3 regions of the Arthrobacter sp. G119Y2 genome follow, and region 2 is predicted to be linked to each of the others. Evidence: riboswitches for the same ligand, from Rfam matches in the RefSeq annotation. Region 2 holds a riboswitch; each other region holds the start of a gene.
The links. A riboswitch is a leader RNA that binds a small molecule or an ion and turns the genes downstream of it on or off. The one in region 2 is predicted to bind thiamine pyrophosphate.
Positions count from the first base shown of each region.

Region 1: linked by a shared signal. The riboswitch ahead of WKB88_RS14995 (FAD-dependent oxidoreductase) and the one ahead of WKB88_RS14030 (ECF transporter S component) in region 2 are both predicted to bind thiamine pyrophosphate.
Region 3: linked by a shared signal. The riboswitch ahead of thiM (hydroxyethylthiazole kinase) and the one ahead of WKB88_RS14030 (ECF transporter S component) in region 2 are both predicted to bind thiamine pyrophosphate.

Region 1 is NZ_JBBPFS010000007.1:30,402-38,186, reverse strand. Features, by position in the region: gene WKB88_RS15005 (FecCD family ABC transporter permease) at 1-367, opposite strand, end outside; gene WKB88_RS15000 (ABC transporter substrate-binding protein) at 360-1,499, opposite strand; TPP riboswitch at 1,697-1,800, shown strand; gene WKB88_RS14995 (FAD-dependent oxidoreductase) at 1,795-3,138, shown strand; gene thiS (sulfur carrier protein ThiS) at 3,138-3,377, shown strand; gene WKB88_RS14985 (thiazole synthase) at 3,380-4,219, shown strand; gene WKB88_RS14980 (isopenicillin N synthase family dioxygenase) at 4,378-5,409, shown strand; gene WKB88_RS18250 (DUF6355 family natural product biosynthesis protein) at 5,670-5,915, opposite strand; gene WKB88_RS14975 (DNA polymerase IV) at 6,451-7,524, shown strand; gene WKB88_RS14970 (ArsR/SmtB family transcription factor) at 7,588-7,785, opposite strand, start outside.
Region 2 is NZ_JBBPFS010000006.1:77,850-85,634, reverse strand. Features, by position in the region: gene WKB88_RS14035 (ABC transporter ATP-binding protein) at 1-410, opposite strand, end outside; gene WKB88_RS14030 (ECF transporter S component) at 397-1,023, opposite strand; TPP riboswitch at 1,083-1,243, opposite strand; gene WKB88_RS14025 (DUF4235 domain-containing protein) at 1,331-1,594, shown strand; partial or broken gene mnhG (monovalent cation/H(+) antiporter subunit G) at 1,852-2,193, opposite strand; gene WKB88_RS14015 (monovalent cation/H+ antiporter complex subunit F) at 2,197-2,457, opposite strand; gene WKB88_RS14010 (Na+/H+ antiporter subunit E) at 2,454-3,080, opposite strand; gene WKB88_RS14005 (Na+/H+ antiporter subunit D) at 3,077-4,687, opposite strand; gene WKB88_RS14000 (Na(+)/H(+) antiporter subunit C) at 4,684-5,172, opposite strand; gene WKB88_RS13995 (Na+/H+ antiporter subunit A) at 5,169-7,785, opposite strand, start outside.
Region 3 is NZ_JBBPFS010000004.1:335,592-343,376, forward strand. Features, by position in the region: gene ku (non-homologous end joining protein Ku) at 1-34, opposite strand, end outside; gene WKB88_RS10900 (hypothetical protein) at 50-1,000, opposite strand; gene soxR (redox-sensitive transcriptional activator SoxR) at 1,179-1,661, shown strand; gene WKB88_RS10910 (flavin reductase family protein) at 1,749-2,237, shown strand; TPP riboswitch at 2,359-2,448, shown strand; gene thiM (hydroxyethylthiazole kinase) at 2,431-3,249, shown strand; gene thiE (thiamine phosphate synthase) at 3,246-3,941, shown strand; gene WKB88_RS10925 (bifunctional hydroxymethylpyrimidine kinase/phosphomethylpyrimidine kinase) at 3,938-5,503, shown strand; gene WKB88_RS10930 (PLDc N-terminal domain-containing protein) at 5,571-5,789, shown strand; gene WKB88_RS10935 (pentapeptide repeat-containing protein) at 5,792-6,508, shown strand; gene WKB88_RS10940 (SDR family oxidoreductase) at 6,510-7,785, opposite strand, start outside.

The DNA.
Region 1 (7,785 bases), on a different contig from region 2:
GCAGGCGTACGTCCAGCACCACGGTGGCTTCCTGATCGGTCCAGGTCCGCCGCAGCGCGCCCTCTCCCCCGCCGGCGCCGAAGAGTGCCGTTGCCTCGTTGGCGAGGATGCGCAGGATCTCGTTCGGCGGCACCCAGTACCGGCCGGCGGCCATGGACACCAGGGCCACCGCGCACAGGATCAGGACACACAGCAGCAGCGGCAGCCGGTGGCTGCGGGCCGGCGGGCGGGATGATTCGGGCGGGGCCGGCCGGGAAGAGGCCGACGGCGGCACGGGCAGGCCGGCAGCCTCGACTGCCGCCGCCGGGGCCGCCGGTGCCATACCCGCGGCAGCCGCCGTCGTCGTGCCCGTCCTTGTCTCAGGCACTGAAGACCTCGTAGCCGGTGCTTGCGCTGTTCAGGTCCAGGCGGAGGGCGGCGTCGATCTGGGTCTCTGAAATGTCGTAGCCGTAGAGGTAGCTGATCTTCTCGCGCATGGCTGCGCGGAGGTTGTGCCGGGTGAGCCCGGGATGGAAGATCTCGGCGGCCCACTGCCACATCAGCGGAGATTCGGCGCACGGGACTTCCCAGCGGTAGCCGCCCAGCGGAGCCTTGTAGACGCGGCGGTTGCGCACTGCGGACACGGAGGCCAGGGACTTGTCGGCGTACACGTCCGCCGGGGTGCGGGTGTCGAAGCCTCCCAGCGTGATGACCTCGGGGTCCCATTCGATGAGCTGCTCGGCGCTGACCACGTTCTCGGCACTGATGTTGTCCGCGGCCATGTTCCGGCCCCCGGCCAGTTCCATCCAGTAGTGCATGTAGGAGGATTTGTTCGACGCGGAGTAGCCGTCTCCGGACTGGCCCAGGTGGACCACGCGCACCGGGGTCGTCACGGAGGAAAGTTCCTGCCGGAGGCGCTCGATCTCGGCGTGCATCCAGTCCACAATCTCGGTGCCGCGTTCCGGCTTGCCCAGGATCGTCGAGAACAGCGAGACCCAGGTTTCCAGGTATTCCTGCGTGCCGTAGAGCAGGCAGACGGTCTTGAAGCCCGCCGTTTCCAGCGGCTCCACCAGGCCGTCGCCCTGGTCCGCCCACTGGAACACGACGTCGGGGTCCAGGGAGGTGAGCGTTTCAATGTTCGGCGTGAAGCTGGACGGGGAAACCGTGGTGGTCGTCTTCGACTCCGGGTACATCTCCCCGAACAGGCCCTGCCGGTTGGCCTGGACGGTGGACTCGTTGATGCCGACAATCTTGCCGTAACCGCCGTCCACCGCGGCGAGCATGGAAGGCGAGGGGATCACCGTCGTCGCAATCCGCTGCACGGGAGCGTCAAAGGAGACCTGCACGCCGCGCATGTCAGTCACGGTGAAGCCCTGTGAACCGGCTGATCCGCCGGCGGTGGCCACCGTTTCGCGGGAGGAACAGGCGCCCAGGGCAAGGGCCAGAAAGCCCAGGCCGGCGCCGCCCAGAAGGGTTCTGCGGGAGGTTCCATGAGGAGGATGGGAGGGAGACAACTGCATTCCTATCGCTAACGGAAGGTAAGGCTTACCTAAGACTGACGTAGATATCAGACCACATCGAAGCGATTAGCGCATATTTGTGTATCGTAATTCGCTGATTCGCCCCTGCAGGGCGGCCCTTCCAGCCCGCCCGGGGACGCGAAGCGACGGTGGATGACCGCTCCCGGCGTGGTAGGCTCCCTGACACGCTGGTAAAGCAGCGGTTCTGCGGGAGTCCCTCTGGGGACTGAGAGGGCTTAAGCGCCGACCGCCACACCTGATGCGGGTCATGCCGCCGTAGGAAAAGGACATCCCGGTGAATCCTGCACCCCAGCCCTCCCGTTCCGTCCCCGGAACACCCGCCGTCGACGTCGTAGTGGTCGGCGCCGGAGTGATCGGTTTGGCAGCAGCCTGGGAGCTGCGGCGGCGCGGCCGCACAGTTGCCGTGGTTGACCCGGATCCCGGGGGCGGCGCATCTCTGGCCGCGGCGGGAATGCTGGCTCCGGCCTCCGAGGTGCAGTACAGCCAAGAGCCCCTGTATCCGCTGATGGCTGCCTCCGCGGCCGAATATCCGACGTTCGTTTCGGCACTGGAAGCAGCGGCGGGCGCGTCCGTTGGTTACCGGCGCACCGAGACCCTGGTCTGCGGAGCCGATGCCGCCGACCGGCAGGCGCTGGCAGATTTGCGCCTGCTGCAGATGAGTTACGGGACAACGGTTGAGCAGGTATCCCTACGAACCGCACGCACGCTGGAGCCTGCGCTCAGTCCCCGCCTTTCGTCCGTCTTCCGCATTCCCTCCGACCATCAGGTGGACCCCCGCCGGCTCACCGCAGCCCTTCTCGGTGCCCTGGTGGCACCCGGCGGGACGGAGGGTTGTCCTTCCGGCCGGACAGACGGCGGCCCTGCCGTGCTCATTGGAGCTTCCGCCACCGGCCTGCTGTGGGGAGGCGGAGCCGTTAGCGGCGTCGTACTGGAGGACGGGAGGGAACTTGCCGCCGCACAGACGCTATTGGCAGCGGGCACCGGACTAAGCCGGCTGCACGGCCTGCCGTCCGGCTATGCTCCGCCGCTGCGCCCCGTGCACGGGGACATCCTGCGCACTCGGCTGCCCGCGGGAGCGCCTCCCCTGCTCGAGCACACCGTCCGCGGCCTGGTTCACGGCGTACCGGTCTATCTGGTGCCGCGCAGCGACGGCACGATCGTCATTGGCGCCACGTCCCGCGAGGACGGACGGAACGGGGCCAGCGCCGGAGGTGTTTTTGCCCTGCTGCGGGACGCACAGACCCTCGTACCGGCAGTTGCGGACCTGGATCTGGTCGAAGTCATGGCCCGGGCCCGCCCCGCTACCCCCGATGACCGCCCGTACCTCGGCGCCCTGCGCAGGCCGGACGGGACGCCCGTACCCGGCGTGGCGGTGTCCACCGGATTTTCGCGGCACGGGGTGCTGCTGGCTCCGCTGGCTGCCCGCCTCGCAGCCCAGCTTCTCACCGGCATGCGCGGCAGCAACCCGGCAGCCGATGCCCGGTTCCTGGCCGCTGCCGACCCGCACCGTTTCGACCACAGCAGCCCTAACCCGCCCGCCGCCGCTCCCGCCGCTGCGCCGCCCACCACACCTCCGCTCAGCACACCGCCGCCCGCCACCTCGAACAGGAGCATGTAATGCCCGCCATAACCTTCAACGGCACCCCCAGGAACGTTCCGCGGGAGACCACGATCACCGATCTCGTCGCCGGCGCCACCCGGCGCCCGCTGCTGCCGGACGGCCGTCCGGCCGACGGCGGGCGCCTAGGCGTAGCGGTGGCGGTGGACGCCGCCGTCGTGCCGCGCAGCTCCTGGTCCCGCACGACAGTCGCCGAGGGACAGACCGTTGAAATCGTCACCGCCATCCAGGGAGGCTAATCATGGCCAGCGTTCTCACAGCCGACCACTTGGAACTTGACGGCACAGAACTGTCGTCCCGGCTCATCATGGGCACGGGAGGCCTGACCTCCCTTCACACCCTCGAGCAGGCACTGCTTGCCTCCGGGACCGAACTGACCACCGTGGCAATGCGGCGCTTCACCCCGCAGCAGGGCGATTCCCTTTTTGCGGTGCTGGAGCGCAACGGCATCCGGATCCTGCCCAATACGGCCGGTTGCTACACCGCGCGCGACGCCCTGCTGACAGCGGAGCTTGGACGCGAGGCACTGGAAACTAACTGGGTGAAGCTGGAGGTGATCGCCGATGACGAGACACTGCTCCCCGACGTCGTGGAGCTGCTGGACGCCACGGAGCAGCTCGCGGCCCGGGGATTCAAAGTGTTCGCTTACACCTCTGATGACCCGGTCACCGCGCAGCGCCTGGAAGACCTGGGTGCTGCCGCCGTCATGCCCCTGGGTGCCCCGATCGGCACCGGCCTCGGCATACTCAATCCCCACAACATCGAGCTCATCACCTCCCGGGCGTCCGTACCGGTGATCCTGGACGCCGGCATCGGCACCGCTTCCGAAGCTGCTCTGGCCATGGAACTGGGCTGCGACGCCGTACTGCTGGCCAGCGCCGTCACCCGCGCCCAGGATCCGGTGGCAATGGCGGCGGCAATGCGGCATGCCGTAGCCGGCGGCCGTCTGGCTTTCCGCGCCGGCCGCATTCCGGCCCGCAGCCATGCCGTGGCGTCCTCTCCCCGGGCGGGGACCGTTGGCTCCGGCGAACCCGAGCACCGGCCCCGCGGCGACTGGGAACCCGTCGGAACTACGCAGTGATTTCCGGCCGGCGCCGCCGCAAACATGTCGCTGAAAGACGTATCGTTACGCCATGACTCTCCCGGCACTTAAAGAACGCGCAGGTCAGAGTGGATACGACATCTGACGACGTAACAATTGCTACTCACTTGACAGCAGCTGGTGGTAGCTTCGCAACCATGACTGCGATCCCCGATTCCATCCCTGTTTTGGACCTGAGCACCGCCCGCAATGCCGACGGTTCCTTCAATACCGACTTCATTGCTGCGCTGCGCGAAGCAACCCACCGGATCGGGTTTTTCCAGCTGGTTGGCTACGGTGCCGGTGAGTCCAAATGGGAGGGCCTGTTCGACGTCACCAAGCGCTTTTTCGACCTGCCGCTGGAGAACCGGCTGGAGCTGGACAACCGCAAGTCGCCGCACTTCCGCGGTTACACCCGGCTGGGGACCGAGCTGACCCAGGGCCGCCCGGATTCACGCGAGCAGATCGACTTCGGTCCGGAACGCGAACCCGTGGCGGATTACCCGTCCGATCAGCCGTTCTGGCTGGTCCAGGGCCCCAACCTTTTCCCTGACGAGGTCCTTCCCGAGCTGCGGGAGAAGTCCATGGAGTGGGCGGAGCTTATGTCTGAGGTGGGCGCGGAACTGCTCAGCGCCATCGCGGTCTCCCTCGAGCTGCCCGAAGACCACTTCGCCGAACCGTTTGAAGGCTCCCCGGCCTGGATGGCCAAGCTGGCCCACTACGTGGGCGGCGAGGTTCAGGAAGCCGGCACCCAGGGTGTGGGCCTGCACGCCGACTACGGCTTCGTGACGCTCCTGCTGCAGGATTCCGTGGGCGGCCTCGAAGTCCGCCCGCACGAGTCGGAGACCTGGCTTCCGGTGGAGCCGATCCCCGGGGCACTTGTCGTCAACCTCGGCGAAATGCTCGAAGTGGCCACGCAGGGCTACCTCTCCGCCACCATCCACCGCGTGACGGCTCCGGCCCCCGGCGTGGACCGCTACGCCATTCCGTTCTTCTGGTCGCCGCGCCTGGACGCCGTCATTGATCCGGTGGAGCTGCCCGCCGAACTCGCGGCGCAGTCACGCGGAATTTCCGATGACCCGGAAAACCCCATGCTGGCGTCCTACGGTTCCAATGTCCTCAAGGGCTGGCTCCGGGCGCACCCCCAGGTGGCCAAGCTGCACCACCCGGAGCTGCTCACCTCCAAGTAACGCCCGGAGCGCAACCGGCGGGCCGGCCGGCCAAACTGGACTGGCCGCCGCCGGTTGGGATGCACAGGCTGGGCCTGGCCCAGACTCTCACGCAGATCGCCACAAGGCTCGCGAAGAACTGCACGCGCGTGTTCAGCGCGGCGAGAACCACGACGACGACAGTCGAAAACTGGGGCCGAGGAACGGTCAGACACAAGTTCCACAGCCCCAGTAGCGACATCCCGCCAACGTCGTTTCGGATGCTTAGCGCAGGTGAATACCTAGCAGCCGCCGATTGCGACCGCGTAACGCAGTGCGCCAAGGCTGGGGTTTGCATATAGTTCCGTTTCGCCTGCAGTTACGCAGAACTCCTCGGACGCATAAGTGTAATCGACTCTGATTTTCACCGTCGAACCATTGCTGGTGCAGTGGGTATAGTGAGCGACTCGCCTCTCCCCCCGAGAAAGGACTCCAAGTGAAGGGTTTTGGAAGGCTGATAGTCGAGTCGTAGTACTCGGTCTTCTCATAGTGTCCGCATACTCCTGCACTGGCAGGACCCGCTCCAATCAGCCCTGAGGCCGATGCAAGCGCCGTGGCAAGCAGCGCAGTGGCGTCGGCCGTTGATGTTATTTTTCTAAAGCCTGCATTTTTCATAAGTTACAATCTCCAATGTAGATTGGTTCTTAACTTTTTTTGAATGTGGCGAAATAACGTAAATGACAATACCAGCAGTAAGGTGAGCATGCAAGGGAAAGAATTGAGTAATTCGCGAAAATCTGAGATCAAGTGGAAATGGCAGAGTGCGGCCATCTTCATTCTCATCGTCTGCGGCGCCACCCTCTTCTGGCTATTATCAAATGGCGTCATAAGTCAAGGGGTGGCGCTCTGGACTATTCCATTCTGTTTCGTTACGATCGCCGCACTCATCACATACATTGCGATCATGAACCGGCAAAAATAGCTCCTTGAATATGGTTGGGCAATGGTGAATCCGGCACCCGGCCGGGAAGTCCCGGCGGCCAGGTCTGGATCGGAGGCTTGCGGCAGAGGCACACTGGTCCCGTGAAGGGAAACCCCTGGGTTCTGCACGTTGACCTCGACCAGTTCATCGCGGCGGTCGAGGTGCTCCGGCGCCCGGAACTCGCAGGCAAGCCGGTCATCGTCGGCGGCCGCGGAGACCCGACGGAACGGGCGGTGGTCTCCACCGCCTCCTATGAAGCGCGGGCCTTCGGCGTGGGGTCCGGCATGCCGCTGCGCATCGCGGCCCGGAAAGTGCCCGACGCCGTGATCCTCCCGGTCGATGCCGAGGCCTACCTTGCCGCTTCGGATCTGGTGATGGCCGCCCTGCGGGCCCAGCCCGGCGCCGTCGTGCAGGTTCTGGGGTGGGACGAAGCCTTTGTGGGAACGGAGACCGGAGATCCGGAAGCCTACGCCCGGCAGATCCAGGCCGACGTCCTGGAGCAAACGCAGCTGCACTGCAGCGTGGGCATCGGCGACACCCTGATCCGGGCCAAGAACGCCACCGACTTCGGCAAGCCCGCCGGCGTCTTCCGCCTGACCGCCGGGAACTGGCTCGACGTGATGGGCGAGCGGCCCACCAAGGATCTGTGGGGCATCGGCAACAAGATCTCGGGCCGGCTGGCGAAGCTGGGCATCGCCACCGTCGCGGAGCTCGCTGCGACCGATCCGTCGACGCTGGTTCCGGAGTTCGGCCCCAAAATGGGGCCCTGGTACGCGGAGCTCGGACGCGGAGGCGGTACGAGCGTTGTGGATGACACCCCGTGGGTGGCCCGCGGACACAGCCGTGAAACCACCTTCCAGCAGGACCTCACCGAGCCGGACCAGGTGCACGACGCCGTGCGGGAGTTAACCGCGCAGGTCCTGAAGGACGTGGAAGCCGAGGGCCGGCCGGTGATCGGGCTGACCCTCAAGGTCCGGTACGCGCCGTTCACCACCAAGACCCATGCCCGCAAGATCCCGGAGACGTTCGACCGGAAAGATGTCCAAGCCAGGGCCATGGACCTGGCCGGCGCGATCGAACCCGGCCGCCCCATCCGCCTCCTGGGCCTGCGGGCCGAAATGGCCATGCCCGACGACGCGAGGAAGGGGCACACGCCCACCCGCGGTGGCTGGTGAACCCGGGAAACTGCCCTGCGGCCGCCGCAGAACCGCGGAACGGCTGCTTGCCCGCGGCCCGGTTCACCCGTGGCTGGGTTCACCGGTGACCCGGTGGTCGGCATGGTTGATGGTTTCACGAATCAGCCGCTCGAGATGCCCGTCGCGCAGGGAGTAAATGACATGCCGGCCGTCCTTGCGGGTCTCGACCAGTCCGCTCAACCGAAGCTTGGCCAGGTGCTGGCTGACGACGGTGCGTGAAACTCCCGCACCCGCGGTCAG
Region 2 (7,785 bases):
CTCGCCCGGACCCGTTCCCAAATCTCCTGCGGCGGCACCCGGAGGTTTTCGGCGCCGAACGCCACTTCGTCGCCCACCCGGGAGAGCACCAGCTGGGAGTCGGGATCCTGCAGCACGAGCCCGGCCCGGCCGCGGGCCTTCAGCGGAGTTTCCCCGTCCAGGGTCAGGGTGCCGTGCTCCTCGCCCGCGGCATCGGGGCCGGACCCTTCGCCCAGCACGCCGGCGAGGGCATGCAGCAGGGTGGATTTGCCGGCGCCGGAGGCCCCGAGCAGCAGCACCTTTTCGCCGGCCTCAATGTCCAGTGACAGGGAGGAGACGGCCGGGGTGCTGCGCCCGGAGTGCCGCCAGCTGTAGTCGCGGGCTCGGACCGCTGCGGGAGCTCCGGCCGGGGACCGCCTAGGCGCGTGCATGGGAGCGAACGTCCGCAGCCCGTCCGGACGCAAACGGGGCCAGCACTCCGGTGCGGGCCAGCGCCCGGGCGATCAGCCAGGAGACAAATCCGGCAATGACGGCTCCGGAGACGGCGGCGAACAGCGTGTACAGCGCCTGCCACTGGAAGGCCCATTCCGGCTTGTAGAGGATGCTTTCACTGACGCCGAGGAAGATTCCCGAGACAAGTCCGGCCAGCACCGCCACGGGCAGCGTGTACCGGAGGTAAAGGAACGCCAGGAACACCAGTTCCGCGCCGAGGCCCTGGATGAAGCCGGAGAGCAGCACTGACAGGCCGAACTGGGTGCCCAGCACGCCGGAAACTGCGGCGGCGAGGACTTCGCAGTAAATTGCAGCGCCGGGTTTGCGGATAATGAGCGCACCGAGAACGCCGGCGATCAACCATCCGCCGGTGTACAGCCCGCCGAGCGGAGGGAAAGCAAGGATCAGGGCTTCAACGCCGGCGTAGCCCAGGGACCAGGCCCAAAAAATTACGCCTACTGCCACGCCCAGCACAGAGGCGACCACAATATCCACCACCCGCCACGGGCGCCGGAGGGATGACAACTGCTGCTGGAAACGGTTCTGCTGCATAAAAAAATCCTCCTGAGGTACAGGAGGGGAGGGACCGTCCACGGCGGACTGCCGTGAGGTCCCGTGAGATCTCGACTCCCTAGCGCCGGTACTAACCGGATCAGGTTCGAGGGTCTGCGGATGTCCGCACTCTCAGCGCCGTTGGTCTTTCCTTGTTCTTTCTGACCGGCTGTAATCCCGGGCAGAGAGCAAGGGCAGAGGCGCTCCCCTGTCGTATGTTTGCGCCTCCCACTGTACACACGGAACGGCCCGAAGGGGAGGATCGGCGGGTAGGGTTAGGGAAAAGGCCTTCAACCCTAGGAGCATCATGAACCTGATCCTCAAACTGCTCGCCACCGGTGCCAGCATCGGCGCCGGTCTCCTGTCCGCCAAGATCCTGGACTTTGTCTGGACCCGCGTCACGGGCAACGAGCCGCCCCGCGACAAGGACGGTGTCCTGGACGTGAGCCTGCGCACCGCGGTGATCTTCGCCGTCGTATCCGGTGCCGTCAGCCAGGGCATCCGCGTGCTGACGAACCGGGGCACCCAGCGCGCCATCCAGCGCTACCAGAAGACGCCGGAAATCGTCTAGGCGTCCTCCGCCTTACTTCGGGGCGCTCAGCCCTCGGGACTGTGTCCCGGGCGGCGGGCGCCCTGATTGTTTTCCGCTTCGGCTCCGGATACAGCCCCGGGCTGCGCCTCGGGAGCCCGGGCCGGAGTAACGGGTACGGCGTCGTCGTCCAGCGAGCCGGCCGGCGGGTGTTCGCCGGGGTCGTCGTCCACGCGCGGGTCTTCACTGTCGCTGTCATCCCCGGCGGTTCCGGCGTTGGCCTGCAGCAGCAGCTCCTGCGCCCGCGCCACAACGTCGTCGAGCTCGTCGATCGTCAGCAGCTCCGGCCGCAGGTGCTTGGTGCGGTAACCCGCGCGGCCAATCATGTGGGCGGAGACCGGGGCGGTGAGGAGCATGAACAGCCAGCACACGGCAAGGACCGGCAGCAGGACCCAGCTTTCAAACTGCACGGCCATGGCCAGCAGGAACAGCAGCAGGCCCAGCACCTGGGGTTTGGAGGCGGCGTGCATCCGGCTCATGAGGTCGGGGAAACGCGTGAGGCCAATGGCTGCGGCCAGCGACATCAGGGCACCGCCGAGCATCAGGACTCCGACAATGACGTCTTTCAGTTCCTGGTTCACCGGTTATCTCCTGTCCGTAACGAAGCGGGCAACCGTCACGGAGCCGATGAAGCCGATCAGCGAGACGGACACCAGGAGCGCCAGGAAGTTGAGGTTCTTGTTCACGATCATGTCCGTTGCGAGAGCGGCACCAACGATTGCCAGCAGGACATCGGCTGCCAGCACCCGGTCCAGAATGGACGGTCCGCGGGCGATCCGGAAAATCGCACCGGCCGCTGCGGCCGACAGCATGATGGACACCAGGACCACAAAAACGGTCATCATGACGGGGCTCCCTTGCTGGTTGCAGCGGTACCGCCCGGCACGGCGGCTTCTCCTCGGGACAACGCTTCTTCAGCCTTCAAGACTTCCAGGTCCTCGCGGGTGCCGATGCTGCGGATCAGCCAGGATTCGGTGTCCCGGACGTCCTTGCGGACCTTGTCCGCGTGTTCGGGGGTGGAAACGTTCAGGCAGTGCAGGTACAGCGTGGAGGTGGACCGGTCCACCTCCACCACCAGGGAACCGGGGATCAGCGACAGCGCGTGGCCGGTGGCCGTGACCAGAAGGTCCGAGTGGCTGCGCAGTTTCACGCCCACCACGGCGTTCTTGATGTACGGACCCTTAGCAACGGACAGCCACAGCACTTCGAAGCTGGCGTGGACCAGCTTGTAGAAGAAGCGGACCGCGAAGCCCAGCGCATAAACCGGGTTGAACCGGCCGCTGAGCTCCACCGGCGGCAGGTAGAAGATGTTGGCCACGATGAAAGCGATAACCGCACCGAAGACCAGGTTGCCGGCGCTGAAATCCTGCCAGAGGGCGCCCCAGAGGAACACCAGCCAGATCAGCAGCGGGATTTCCTTGAGCAGCGGCACGCGCGGGCGCTTGCGCATTTGGGCTTTGCGGGTCATCGGTTAGCCCCCTCTCCCAAAACGGCTTCAATGTAGGGCGTGCGGTCCAGCAGGTCCTGTGCCGCGTCGTCGCTGAGCGAGAACAGCGGCCCGGCCAGGACACTGAGCGAAACACCCAGTGCCACGAGCCCCACGGTGGGATACACCATGGTCCGCGGCAGCAGGTCGACGGCGTCGCGGCCGGCGAACTTCCCCGAGGACTTCTCGGTAACGTCGCCGGAGTTGCGCAGCGAAGAGCCGCCGACGCCCGTGGCCAGCAGGATGGGGTCGGGGTGCACTGCGTCCTCCGGTGTCCGCCAGAATGCCCGGTTCCAGACGCGGGCCATCACGAGCAGGGTCAGGAGGCTGGTCAGCACGCTGGCGGCTACCAGGACGTAGGCCAGCGGAGTACCCAGGTCCACGCCGGCCTCCATGAGCCCGAGCTTGCCGAGGAAGCCGGAGAACGGCGGAATCCCGCCGAGGTTGATGGCCGGAATGAAGTACAGCACGGCCAGCAGCGGGGACAGCTTGGCCAGCCCGCCCAGCCGGTCCATGTTGGCGGTGCCGCCGCGGCGCTCAATCAGGCCTGTGACCAGGAACAGCGAGGTCTGGATCGTAATGTGGTGGACCACGTAGAACACGGCGGATCCAATGCCGATCACCGATCCCACGGCCAGCCCGAACACCATGTAGCCGATGTGGCTGACCAGGGTGAAGGAGAGCATTCGCTTGATATCCGTCTGCGCCAGCGCGCCGAGGATCCCGACCACCATGGTCAGCCCCGCCACCACCATTAGCAGCGTATTGATCCGGTCGCCGGGGAAGAGCAGCGTCTCGGTCCGGACCATGGCGTAGACGCCAACCTTGGTCAGCAGCCCGGCAAACACGGCGGTCACCGGAGCCGGAGCCGTCGGGTAGGAGTCAGGCAGCCAGAAGGACAGCGGGAAGACGGCGGCCTTGATGCCGAACGCCACCAGCAGCATCAGGTGCAGCATCAGCTGTGTGCCCGGGTCCAGGTCGCCCAGTTTGACGGCCAGATCGGCCATGTTGACCGTGCCGGTGGCCGCGTAAATCATGGCAATGGTGATCAGGAACAGCAGCGAGGAAACCACGCTCACCACCACGTAGGTGACGCCGGCGCGGATGCGCGGCGTGGTCCCGCCCAGGGTCATCAGCACGTAGCTGGCCGTAAGCAGGATTTCGAAGCCCACGTACAGGTTGAACAGGTCTCCGGCGAGGAAGGCATTGGACACCCCGGCCACCAGGATCAGGTAGGTCGGGTGGAAGATCGAGATCGGCCCGTCCTCGTCGCCGTCGGTCATGCCCTGCCCCGCGGCGTATATGAGGACCGCCAGGCTAACGGCCGAGGAGACCACCAGCATCAGCGCGGAGAACTGGTCCACCACCATGGTGATGCCCACCGGCGGCAGCCAGCCGCCCAGGTTCACCGCCTGCGCACCGGTCTCCCACACCGAGAACAGCAGGATCACTTCCAGGATCAGCGTCACGGTCAGGATGCTGATGCTGATTACGCGCTGGGCGCGCGTGTGCCGGATCAGGATGAAGGCCAGGGCGGCACCGAAGAACGGCAGGACCACCGCCAGCGGGGCCAGACTTATCGTGTTCATTCCTTGGCCTCCGGGCTGGTGCTCTGACCGGTGGCGCGCAGGGAGCCCGGCGCCTCTTCAGCCTCTTCGGGCGGGGTGAATTCGGTGGTGTCCTCGGGGACATCGGCGTCGTCTTCGGCATCAAAGCTGCTCTGGCTCGCCACGCGGCGGTCTTCGATGTCGTCCTGGACCTCATCCTGGCGGCTCAGCACCCAGGAACGGTAAATGATGCCCAGCATGAACGCGGTCACGGAGAAGGAGATGACGATGGAGGTGAGGATAAAGGCCTGGGGCAGCGGGTCGTTGTAATCTTCCGCTGCAATGTCCGCATTGAACAGCGGGGCAAGGCCCTGGAACCCGCCGGTGGAGAGCAGCAGGATGTTCGTGGCGTTGGTGAGCATGGTCAGCCCCAGCACCACGCGGGTCAGGCTGCGCTCCAGGAGCAGGTAGATGCCGCAGGCGTACAGCGCTCCCATGATGACCATAAAGGTGATGTTTATGCTCATCGGGCTACCTCCTCCTCTCGGCTGGCTATTTCGGGTTCGGGCTCCAGCGTCTCGTCCTGGCTGGAGGAACCGCCTTCACTGCGTTCATCAATTTCGGAGCCCAGGCTCCGCAGGACATCCAGCACCAGTCCGACCACCACGAGGTACACGCCGATGTCGAAGATGGTGGAGGTGACGAACTTGATCTCGCCGAAGAGCGGCCAGGTGAACTTGATAATGGCGCTCTGCAGCACCTGCCCGCCGAAGAACAGCGGCACGGCCGCTGACAATCCGGCTATGCCGAGCCCGCCGCCAAGCAGGAGGCCGGCGCTGACCGGGCTTGCTTCCGCCAGTTCGAAGCGGCCGCCGGCCAGGTAGCGGATGGTCAGGGCGAGTCCGGCCATGAGCCCGCCGGCAAAACCGCCGCCGGGCATGTTGTGGCCGGCCAGCAGCAGGTAGATCGAGAACAGGATCACCGAGTGGAACAGCAGGCGCGTGACCACTTCGAAGATGATTGACCGGCGTTCCGGGGCAAGTGTCCGGCCGGCAACCAGCCAGGCGTCACGGCTGACGCTGGAGAACTTGCGGGCCAGTGCCAGTGTGGCCTGCTGGCGTCCGGACGACGACGCAAAGTGTTCGCGTCCCCGGTCCACGGAGCCGGTGGCAACGCCCTCGGCCCGGCGTCGCTTGTCGCCGCGTCCGCGGACAAAGATCAGAGACGCGACGCCGGTGGCGGCCATGGCGAGGACGGAGAGCTCTCCGAAGGTGTCCCACGCGCGGACGTCAACGAGCGTCACGTTAACAATGTTGGCGCCGCCGCCCACCTCGTAGGCCAGGTCCGGGAATGCCAGCGATATCGGCTCGGCGACCCGGGAAGCCATGGCCGTCATGGCGATCATGACCATGGTGGCTCCGAAGGCCAGGCCCAGCGCCGCGCGCAGCAGCCGGTGGCCGGCCGGTTCGCGCTTCCACAGCCGGGCGGGCAGGGAACGCAGTGCCAGGACAAAGGCCACCAGGACGATGGTTTCCACGAGCATCTGGGTCAGGGCCAGGTCGGGTGCGCCCTGCAGGGCGAAGATCAGGGCAATTCCGTAGCCGGTGACGCTGACCATCAGCACTGCGAGGAAGCGCTTGTTGGCGCGGGCTGCTGCCAGCGCACCCAGGATAATGCCGACGCCGATGACTACCTGCAGCGGCGAGTCAAACCAGTGGAACTGCTCGGGCAGGGGTGCGTCCCGCACGATGAGCGCAAACAGCGGGGTCACGACCGCCACCGACAGGATGACGAAGAGGTAGAACATCAGCGAACCGCGCTGGGTGCGGCCGGTAACCCAGACTGCGACGTCGTCGAGCACGCCGATGATCCCGCGGTAGGAGCGCTCGGCATCCAGCGGGGCGGTGAACCGTGCCTGCACCCGTTCCACGCCGAGGCGCTGCCAGAAGAGCAGCAGCCCCATGCCGATCGTGATGACCGTGAGCAGCAGGGCGGTGGTGAAGCCGTGCCACAGCGCCAGGTGCGTGGGGTCGCCGTCGGCCGGGTACAGATCAGCGTAGGAAACGATGGCCGCGTCCAGCGGTGCCGGCCACAGGCCGAACACCACGCTGACGACGGCGAGGATGCCCGGAGCCGCGAGGAAGGCCCAGGGAACCCGCTTGAAGGGCGTGGGCGGGCAGTTTGCCTTGGTGGCAAAACCGCCCCAGACAAACCGGGCACTGTAGGCGAAAGTGAGGATGGAACCGATGACGACGCCGGCCAGCAGCACCGCAGCTCCTGCGGTTCCCTGCTTCTCGGCGTAGTGGACGAAGGTCTCGTAGACCGATTCCTTCCCCACGAAGCCGAGCAGCGGCGGAACCCCCGCCATCGAAGCGGCGCCGATGAGCGCCACGATGAACAGCTGCGGGGAGGAGCGGTGGATGCCGGAGAGCTTGCGGATGTCGCGGGTGCCCGACTGGTGGTCGACGATGCCCACCACCAGGAACAGGGTCGCCTTGAAGAAGCCGTGGGCCAGCAGCATGCCCAGCCCGGCAACGGCGGCTTCCCGGTTGCCGAGCCCCACCACAAGGGTCAGGAAACCGAGCTGGCTGACGGTTCCGTAGGCCAGGATCAGCTTCAGGTCGTACTGGCGCAGCGCGCGCCAGCCGCCCAGCAGCATCGTCGAAAGGCCCAGGACCAGCACGACGACGTGCCAGTACGCGGACTCCGAGAAGCCGGGGGCGAGGCGTGCCACCAGGTAGATGCCGGCCTTGACCATGGCAGCGGCGTGCAGATAGGCGCTGACCGGCGTGGGCGCGGCCATGGCGGCAGGGAGCCAGAAGTGGAACGGGAGCAGCGCGGATTTCGACACCGCGCCGACGAGCATCAGCACAATGGCCACGTCGACTACGGCGCCGCGCTCAAGCAGCTGCGGAGCCATGGCCAGGATTTCGGAGATCCGCAGGGTACCGGCGGTGTCTCCGATCAGGACCATGCCCACCAGCATCGTCAGGCCGCCGAAGGTGGTGACGATCAGCGCCTGCAGGGCCGCCCGGCGTGCCGACAAACGGTGCGCCGAGTAGCCGATCAGCAGGTAGGACAGAATGGTGGTCAGTTCCCAGAAAATGAACAGCAGGATCAGGTCATCTGCCGTCACAAGG
Region 3 (7,785 bases), on a different contig from region 2:
CAAAGGCGATGGCGCCCTTCCAGATGGCTCTCATGTAGTCCAGTGAACACTAAACCCCGGCGTCCGGGCCAGAGCGTCCCCGGGCCGGATCCGCGCCCGCCACCTCCTCGCCTATGGCCCGGTAGAGGTCCGGATCGGTGAAGTAGGCACTGTGCGACGCCGGAAACGGTTCGCCCGAGGTGATCTCCACATCACGGATCCCGGCGCCGCCGGAAAAGACATTTTCGGCGCAAAAGGACAGCAGATCCCGCTCATCCCAGAAGTTCAGCCACGGCACCGGAACGCTCCCCGGCTTTCCGGGTCCGGCAAGGGCCAGCCCGCCCAGCAGGTAGAGCCACGGGCTTTGGGAGCCGGCGGTGACCAGCAGGTCAACCCGCATGCCGGCTGCGTCCCACTCCGGCCCGGTCAGCAGATCCACCGCCGCCACCCCGCCGAGGCTGTGCCCGAACAGGATGACCGGGGCGTCCTGCGGGGACAGGCGCAGGGCATTGGCAATGACGGACCGGGCGTCGGCTCCGCGGCGGAGGTAATAGATGATGCTGCGGGAAAAATCCGAAGCGGCTTCGGTCAGCGGCACGCGTCGGTCTACGGCGGCATTGGTCACCAGCTCCAGCACCCATCGCTGCACGCTGCCGGCCAGCACCCGTTCCTCCGCAGCCGCCGTATCCGTTTCCGCGGCCGCACCGGCCCCGGAAGCAGCAGGCCAGGGCGCCGCTGCTGCGCGCAGCAGATCCATTCCGGCCATTGCCAGGCCCCGTCCGCCGTCGGGCCCGGGCAGCTCCGCCGCGGCGGCGCTGTCCCGGTAGCGCGGCGGCAGTGCCGGCACCACGCTGACATCGCGAGCAGCGCCGGCGGCCCACGCGACATTCAGGACGGTGTAGTTGGCCAGACCGGGTTCCAGCACCAACTGTTCGCGGATGATCCGGGCAGGAACAGGATCGGGGCCGCCGGTGCCCTGCAGGAAAACCAGGGTTCCGGCGGCGGGAGGTGCAGTGCTCACGCCGGCCTTTCCGGTCCGGACCGGGCGCCCGGACACTGTTCAGGGCGCCACTGTAGGCACGCCGGCGGCGGAGCCGCCAGAGTCCTGACGAGAAAGCCCGGATGCTGCCCGCCGTGAAAGCCCGCAGGATGTCGGCGGCGCCCGCGGAACACCGATAATGGAAGGGACGGAGGCGAATATGGGCAAGACTGCAGGCAGCGACGGATTAGCGGACCCACCCGGCTCCGCCCGGTCCGAACTGACGGTGGGCCAGGTGGCGGAACGCAGCGGCGTGGCGGTTTCCGCGCTGCACTTTTACGAGCGGCAGGGCTTGATCGCCAGCCGCCGCACGGCGGGGAACCAGAGGCGCTTTGACCGCTCCGTGCTCCGGCGGGTTGCGGTGATCCGGGCCGCCCAGCGCGCCGGAATCCCGCTGGCCACCATTGCGCGCGCCCTGGAAGAACTGCCGACGGACGCCGTGCCGGATCACAATGACTGGCAGCGGCTGTCACTGGCGTGGCGGCAGGAACTGGACGCCCGGATCCACTCCTTGGAGGCTTTGCGGGACCGCCTCGGCGGCTGCATCGGCTGCGGCTGCCTCTCGCTTGCCGAATGCCGGTTTGTAAACCCCGACGACGAATCAGCCGGCCGGGGAACCGGTGCACCCGTCCTGGACTACTGATGAGCGGCTGCGGCCGGGCCGCGGGTCGCCGCAGCGGGCAGGCTCCGATTTGACCTCAACCATTGTTGAGGTTCTAGCGTAGGACGTATGCTCACAGACCATTTCAAGGACGCCTTCCGTGCCCATCCGGCGGGAGTGGCCGTCATTACTACCGACGGCGGGTCCGGTCCGGTGGGACTGACTGCATCGTCTGTGTCTTCCGTTTCGGCCGATCCGGCCATCCTGGTCTTTTCGCTGGCCTCGGCCTCCGGTTCAGCCGGCGTTGTTGCCTCTGCCGAGACCATTGTGGTGCACCTCCTGGGCGCCCGGAATGCCGGGCTGGCCGATCTTTTTGCCCGCCCGGGTTCCGAACGCTTCACCTCGGCGCTGGCCTGGGAGGAGCTTCCCACCGGGGAACCGCTGCTGCGGGATGTGCCGCGGGCCCTCCGCGCCCGAATCCTGGAGCGCACCGCCGTCGGCTCCTCCGTACTGGTAACTGCCGAAGTCCTGGAGATCCTGAGCCCGGGGGCGCCGGATGAGCCGCTGGTCTACCACAACCGCACCTATCACCGGCTGGGTGACCACTCCACGCTCTAACCGGCGGACCCGGCGGACCCGGCGGACGGGCGGACAGGCGTAAGCAGGGCGGCCGGAGCAGCGCCGGCCGGGGTCCCTCGGGCCCAGGTGGGAACGGGCGCGCAAATGGCCTAGAGTGCTTTGCAGTGACACGGGGTGCCGACAGGCTGAGATAACACCCGTTGAACCTGATCTAGTTCGAACTAGCGAAGGGATGTCGCGGATGACTATTCGCCTGACACCGTTAACCGTTTCCACCCTCCTGGCGCGCCTGCGCGCCGAACCGCCCCTGGTGCAGTGCCTGACCAATGCCGTGGTCACAAATTTCACCGCCAACGTTCTGCTCGCGCTGGGCGCGGCACCGGCGATGACCGACATACCGGGGGAGGCAGGACCGTTCGCCCGGGCGGCCTCGGGTGTGCTGATCAATTTGGGCACCCCGCATGAGGAACAGCGCCGGGCCATGCTGGAGGCCGCCGAAGCCGCCAATGATGCCGGAACCCCCTGGGTGCTGGACCCGGTGGCCGTGGGCAGCCTGCCGGTGCGCACTGCCCTCGCGGCCGAACTGCTGGCCCTGCGGCCGACGGCCATCCGCGGGAACGCCTCGGAAATCATTGCGCTGGCCGGCCTCGGGTCCGGCGGCCGCGGCGTCGACGCCACCGACGATCCGGAAAGCGCCCTTCCGGCGGCGCTCCTGCTGGCTGAAAAACACGGTTCCGTTGTCGCCGTCTCGGGCCCCACTGACGTGATCACGGACGGCGTGCAGACCCTGCGGGTCAGTAACGGTGATGCGCTGCTCACCCGGGTCACCGGCGGCGGCTGTGCGCTGGGCGCTGTCACCGCGGCATTCCTGGGCGCAGCCGGCGACGGCGGCAAGTTGGCCGCAGTGGCGGCGGCAACCGCCGTTTACACCGTTGCGGCTGAACCGGCAGCGCAGTCCTGCTCCGGACCGGGCAGCTTCGCCGTCGGCTTCCTCGACGCCCTCGCCTCTCTCAACGCGCAGGACCTGAAGCAGCGGCTGGTGAGCGCATGAAGGCCGGAGTCGCTGACGTGTCCCGGGCCCGGGAGCGCGTCCGCAACAGCGGCATTTACCTGGTGACCGACACGGTCCTTTGCGGGCCGCGCGGGGTCGTCGAGACCGTCAGGGCCGCAGTGGCAGGCGGCGTGGAAACCATCCAGGTACGGGAAAAGAACGCCTCGGCGGCTGATTTTTACGCCCTGGTCCTTGCTGTCGCCGAAGCCGCAGGAAACCGGGCCACCGTACTGGTGGATGACCGGGTGGACATCTACCTGGCGGCCCGGGCCGCCCGCGCCGGCGTCCACGGAGTCCACGTGGGCCAAAGCGACCTGCCCGCCGAGCTGGTGCGCACGCTCGTGGGCCCGGACGCCGTCGTCGGCCTGACCGCCAACACCGCGGAGCATCTGGAAGCGCTCGCAGCGCTGCCGCCGGGAACCGTGGATTACCTCGGGACCGGGGTCATCCGGCCCACCCGCACCAAAGCAAATCATCCGAAGCCGCTGGGAATCAGCGGATTTACCGAGTTCGCGGCGCGGGCGCCGCTGCCGGTGGTAGCCATCGGCGGCATCGTGCGCGAGGACATCGGTGCCCTGCGGGCAGCCGGTGCCACCGGCGCCGCAGTGGTGTCGGCCATTTGCGCAGCGGCCGATCCGCAGGCTGCAGCCGCGGATCTGGTCCGGGCCTGGCATGCTGGGAGCCCCGCATGAGCGCCGGCAGGGCCCCCCGGATCCCCCGGATCCTCAGCATCGCCGGCACCGATCCGACCGGCGGCGCCGGAATCCAGGCCGACCTCAAATCCATCGCGGCCACGGGCGGGTACGGCATGGCCGTCGTCACCGCGCTGGTCGCCCAGAACACCCGCGGCGTGCGCTCGGTGCACACCCCGCCGGCCGGCTTCCTGCGTGAACAGCTGGAAGCCGTGGGCGACGACGTCGGCATTGACGCCGTGAAGATCGGCATGCTCGGCAGCACCGATCTCACGCAGACCGTTGACGCGTGGCTGGCGGAAGCCGGCGTGCCCGCCGTGGTCCTGGACCCGGTCATGATTGCCACCAGCGGCGACCGCCTGCTGGACGACGGCGCGGAGGCGGCCCTGCGGCAGCTGCTGCACCGCGTGGACCTGGTGACGCCGAACCTGCCCGAGCTGGCCGTGCTGGTGCAGGAACCGGTCGCGGAGTCCTGGGACTGCGCCCTGGCACAGGGCAAACGCCTCTCTGCCGCCTACGGCGTCAAGGTCCTGGTCAAAGGCGGGCACCTGGCGGGGGACCGGTGCCCCGATGCCCTGGTGGATGCCGGCGCAGCGGACCCCCTGGTGCTGCAGGTCCAGGCACCGCGGGTGGACACGGTCAACACCCACGGCACGGGATGCTCGATGTCCGCGGCCATGGCGACGTTCCATGCCCGCCTGGGCCGCTGGGACCAGGCGCTAACGGCGACCAAAGCCTGGCTGCAGGAGGCGCTGGAAAACGCCGACGAGCTCGACGTCGGTGCCGGCCACGGGCCGGTGCACCACTTCCACGGGGTGTGGGAACGCGGGCTGGAGCCCCTCCCGGCAGCGGGGACGGTGCAGGAACCGGTGAAGGAAACACCGCCCGTGGAAGCGGCCGGTCCGCACACCGGGGCGCTCTGGGAGCAGACGGCCGCGGTACGGACGGAAATCAATGAACTGGACTTCGTCCGGGACCTGGGCAGCGGAAAGCTGAACCGGGAAGCCTTCGACTTCTACCTCGCACAGGATGCCCTGTATCTCCGCGGCTACGCCCGGGCGCTGGCGCGTGCCAGCGAACTGGCTCCCGCCTTTGAAGAGCAGGTGTTTTGGGCCAGGGCGGCGTACGACGCGCTGGCCACCGAGATGGAGCTGCACACCTCGTGGCTGCCGGAGACGGGGGCCGCGGGACGCGGAGCTTCACCGGGGCCGGTCACCCGCGGCTATCTGCAGCATCTGCTGGGCAGCGCCGACGGTGCCGGTCCGGTTCGGGGTGCCCACGAATATGAACGGCTGGTCGGCGCCCTTCTGCCGTGCTTCTGGGTCTATGCGGACGTGGGCGCCCGGCTGTCCGGGACCAACCATTCCGGCCACCCCTACGCCGAATGGTTGAACACCTACAGCGATCCCGCCTTTAACGAGTCCACGGCAGCCGCGGTGCGCATTCTGGAACGCGTGCTGGACCGCAGCGCCGAGGACGTCCGGGAGCTCACCCGCTCGGCCTTCCGTGAATCGACACACCGGGAGTATGAGTTTTTCGCCGCGGGCGCGGGAGAATCGTAAGCACAGCAGCGGTGCCGGGCGGAGGCAGCAGCTCCCGCCCGGCATCCCCAACAGAAACGAGAGCACAGTGGTCAAGAAAAACTCCGCCAAGGACCTCACCGCCCAGCAGAAAAAGATGGTTGGGGTCGGAGCCACCGTCCAGGTGCTCCTGGCCGGCCTTGCCCTCGCGGACATCTGGCGCCGTCCCGCCGCCGAGGTGCGGGGACCCCGGGCGCTTTGGTCCGCGGCCTGCGCCGTGAACTTCATCGGTCCGCTGTCCTACTTCATCTTCGGCCGGCGCAAGTAGGCGTGGCGCCCGCAACGCGCCGGCCGGGCACCGGCCGCGCTGCCGGAGGAAAGACCGGAGGGAAAAACAGCACCGCAAAGACGCGGGAACCGGCACTGGATCCGGTCCGCCTGAACGCACTGACCGATGCGGCGGCGCCCGAAGCCTCCGGCAGCTTCGAGGGACTGCTTTTTGACGGCCGGTCCTTTGACGGCACCGACCTGCAGGGCAGCACCTTCACGGAGTGCGAATTCACGTCGGTGTCCATGACGGAGACCGGCCTGCGCGGAGCCAGGTTCCTGGATTGCCGGTTCAACGGCCTGTACGCGCCGGTGTTCCGTGCACCGCGCAGCACCTTCCGGGACGTGGTGCTGGAGGGCAGCAGGCTGGGATCGGCCGAGCTGTATGACAACGGCTGGAACTCCGTCCACGTCGACGGCGGGAAGCTGGACTTCGTCAACCTGCGCAGCTCCCGGCTCACCGACGTGCTGTTCAGCGGCTGCACCATCGAGGAACTGGACCTGGACGGCGTTCAGGCCACCCGCGTGGCCTTCCGGAACTGCCGCATCGGCAGTTTGAACCTCTCCGGTGCCGTGCTGCAGGACGTGGACCTGCGCACCACAGACTTCCGGTCCATTACGCATCTGCCCGGTCTCGGCGGCGCCACTGTGGATGATGCGCAGCTGATGATGCTGGCGCCGCTGCTGGCGGCGAACCTGGGCCTGCGCGTGGAAGGCTGACTTAGCTTTCCTCCGCCAGCCGGGCCGCGTGCTTGGTGATGTTCTTGGCCATGGACGGGAAAATCAGGCCGTGGAACGGGGCAATCAGCCACCAGTACAGCTTGCCGCCCAGCCCCTTGGGGAAGTAGATGGCACGCTGCCGGTAGAGGCTGCCGTCGCCGTCGGGATCCACCCGCAGCTCCAGCCAGGCCTTTCCGGGAACCCGCATTTCGGCGCGCAGCCGCAGCAGGCTTCCGCGCTCGAGGAGCTCCACCCGCCACCAGTCCACGACGTCGCCGGTGAAGAGGGTGGTGGGGTTCCGCCGGCCGCGGGTGAGCCCGGCCCCGCCCACGGTTTTGTCCAGCACCCCGCGGATGGCCCAGGCCATGGGCAGCGAATACCAGCCGTTCTTGCCGCCGATGCCCTCGATCACCCGCCAGACATGCTCCGGAGCCACCGCGGACCGGCGCTGGCGGGAATCCACGTAGACGGTCTGCCCGGCCCAGTTCGGGTCGCTGGGCAGCGGGGATGAGGCCTCATCGGCCGCCGGGGAGGCTCCGGCCCAGGTGGTTTCCACCTCGCCGCGCTTTTCCTTGCCCAGCGCCCGCTTCACCGCTTCGGAATAGCCGGTGCGGCCGCCGTCGGGCCCCGGCAGGTAGTCGTCGATGTCGTGTTCCTTGGCCACGGCGTCGTGCTGGAGGGATTCGACCAGCGGCAGCGACATGGACCGGGGGATGGGCGTCACCAGGGCCACCCACATGCCGGCCAGCCGCGGGGCGGGCAGGGGCAGGGCGTAGATCCGGCGCCGCGGCAGGCCCGCTTCCTCGGCGTAGCCGTTCATGATCTCCGCGTAGGTCAGCACTTCCCGGGAACCGATGTCGAACGTGCGGTTGATATCCGCGGGCAGGTCGACGGCGCGCACCAGGTAATGCAGCACGTCGCGGATGGCAATGGGTTCGATTCGCCGGCGCACCCAGCTCGGCGCGGGCATCACCGGCAGGGTTTCGGTCAGGTGGCGGATCATTTCAAACGAGGCGGACCCGGAACCGATGACCACTCCGGCCTGGTAAACCACCGCGGGAACCTTGCCCTCAAGCAGGATCCGCCCCACCTCGGTGCGGGAGCGCATGTGCGGGGAGAGCTCACCCTCCGGATGCAGGCCGCCCAGATAGACAATCCGCCGAACGCCCGCTTCTTCCGCTGCTCGGGCGACGATGTTCGCAATGTCCTCCTCCTGGGCCGCGAAGCCCTTGCCGGAGGCCATGGAATGGACCAGGAAATAGACCGTATCCGTGTCG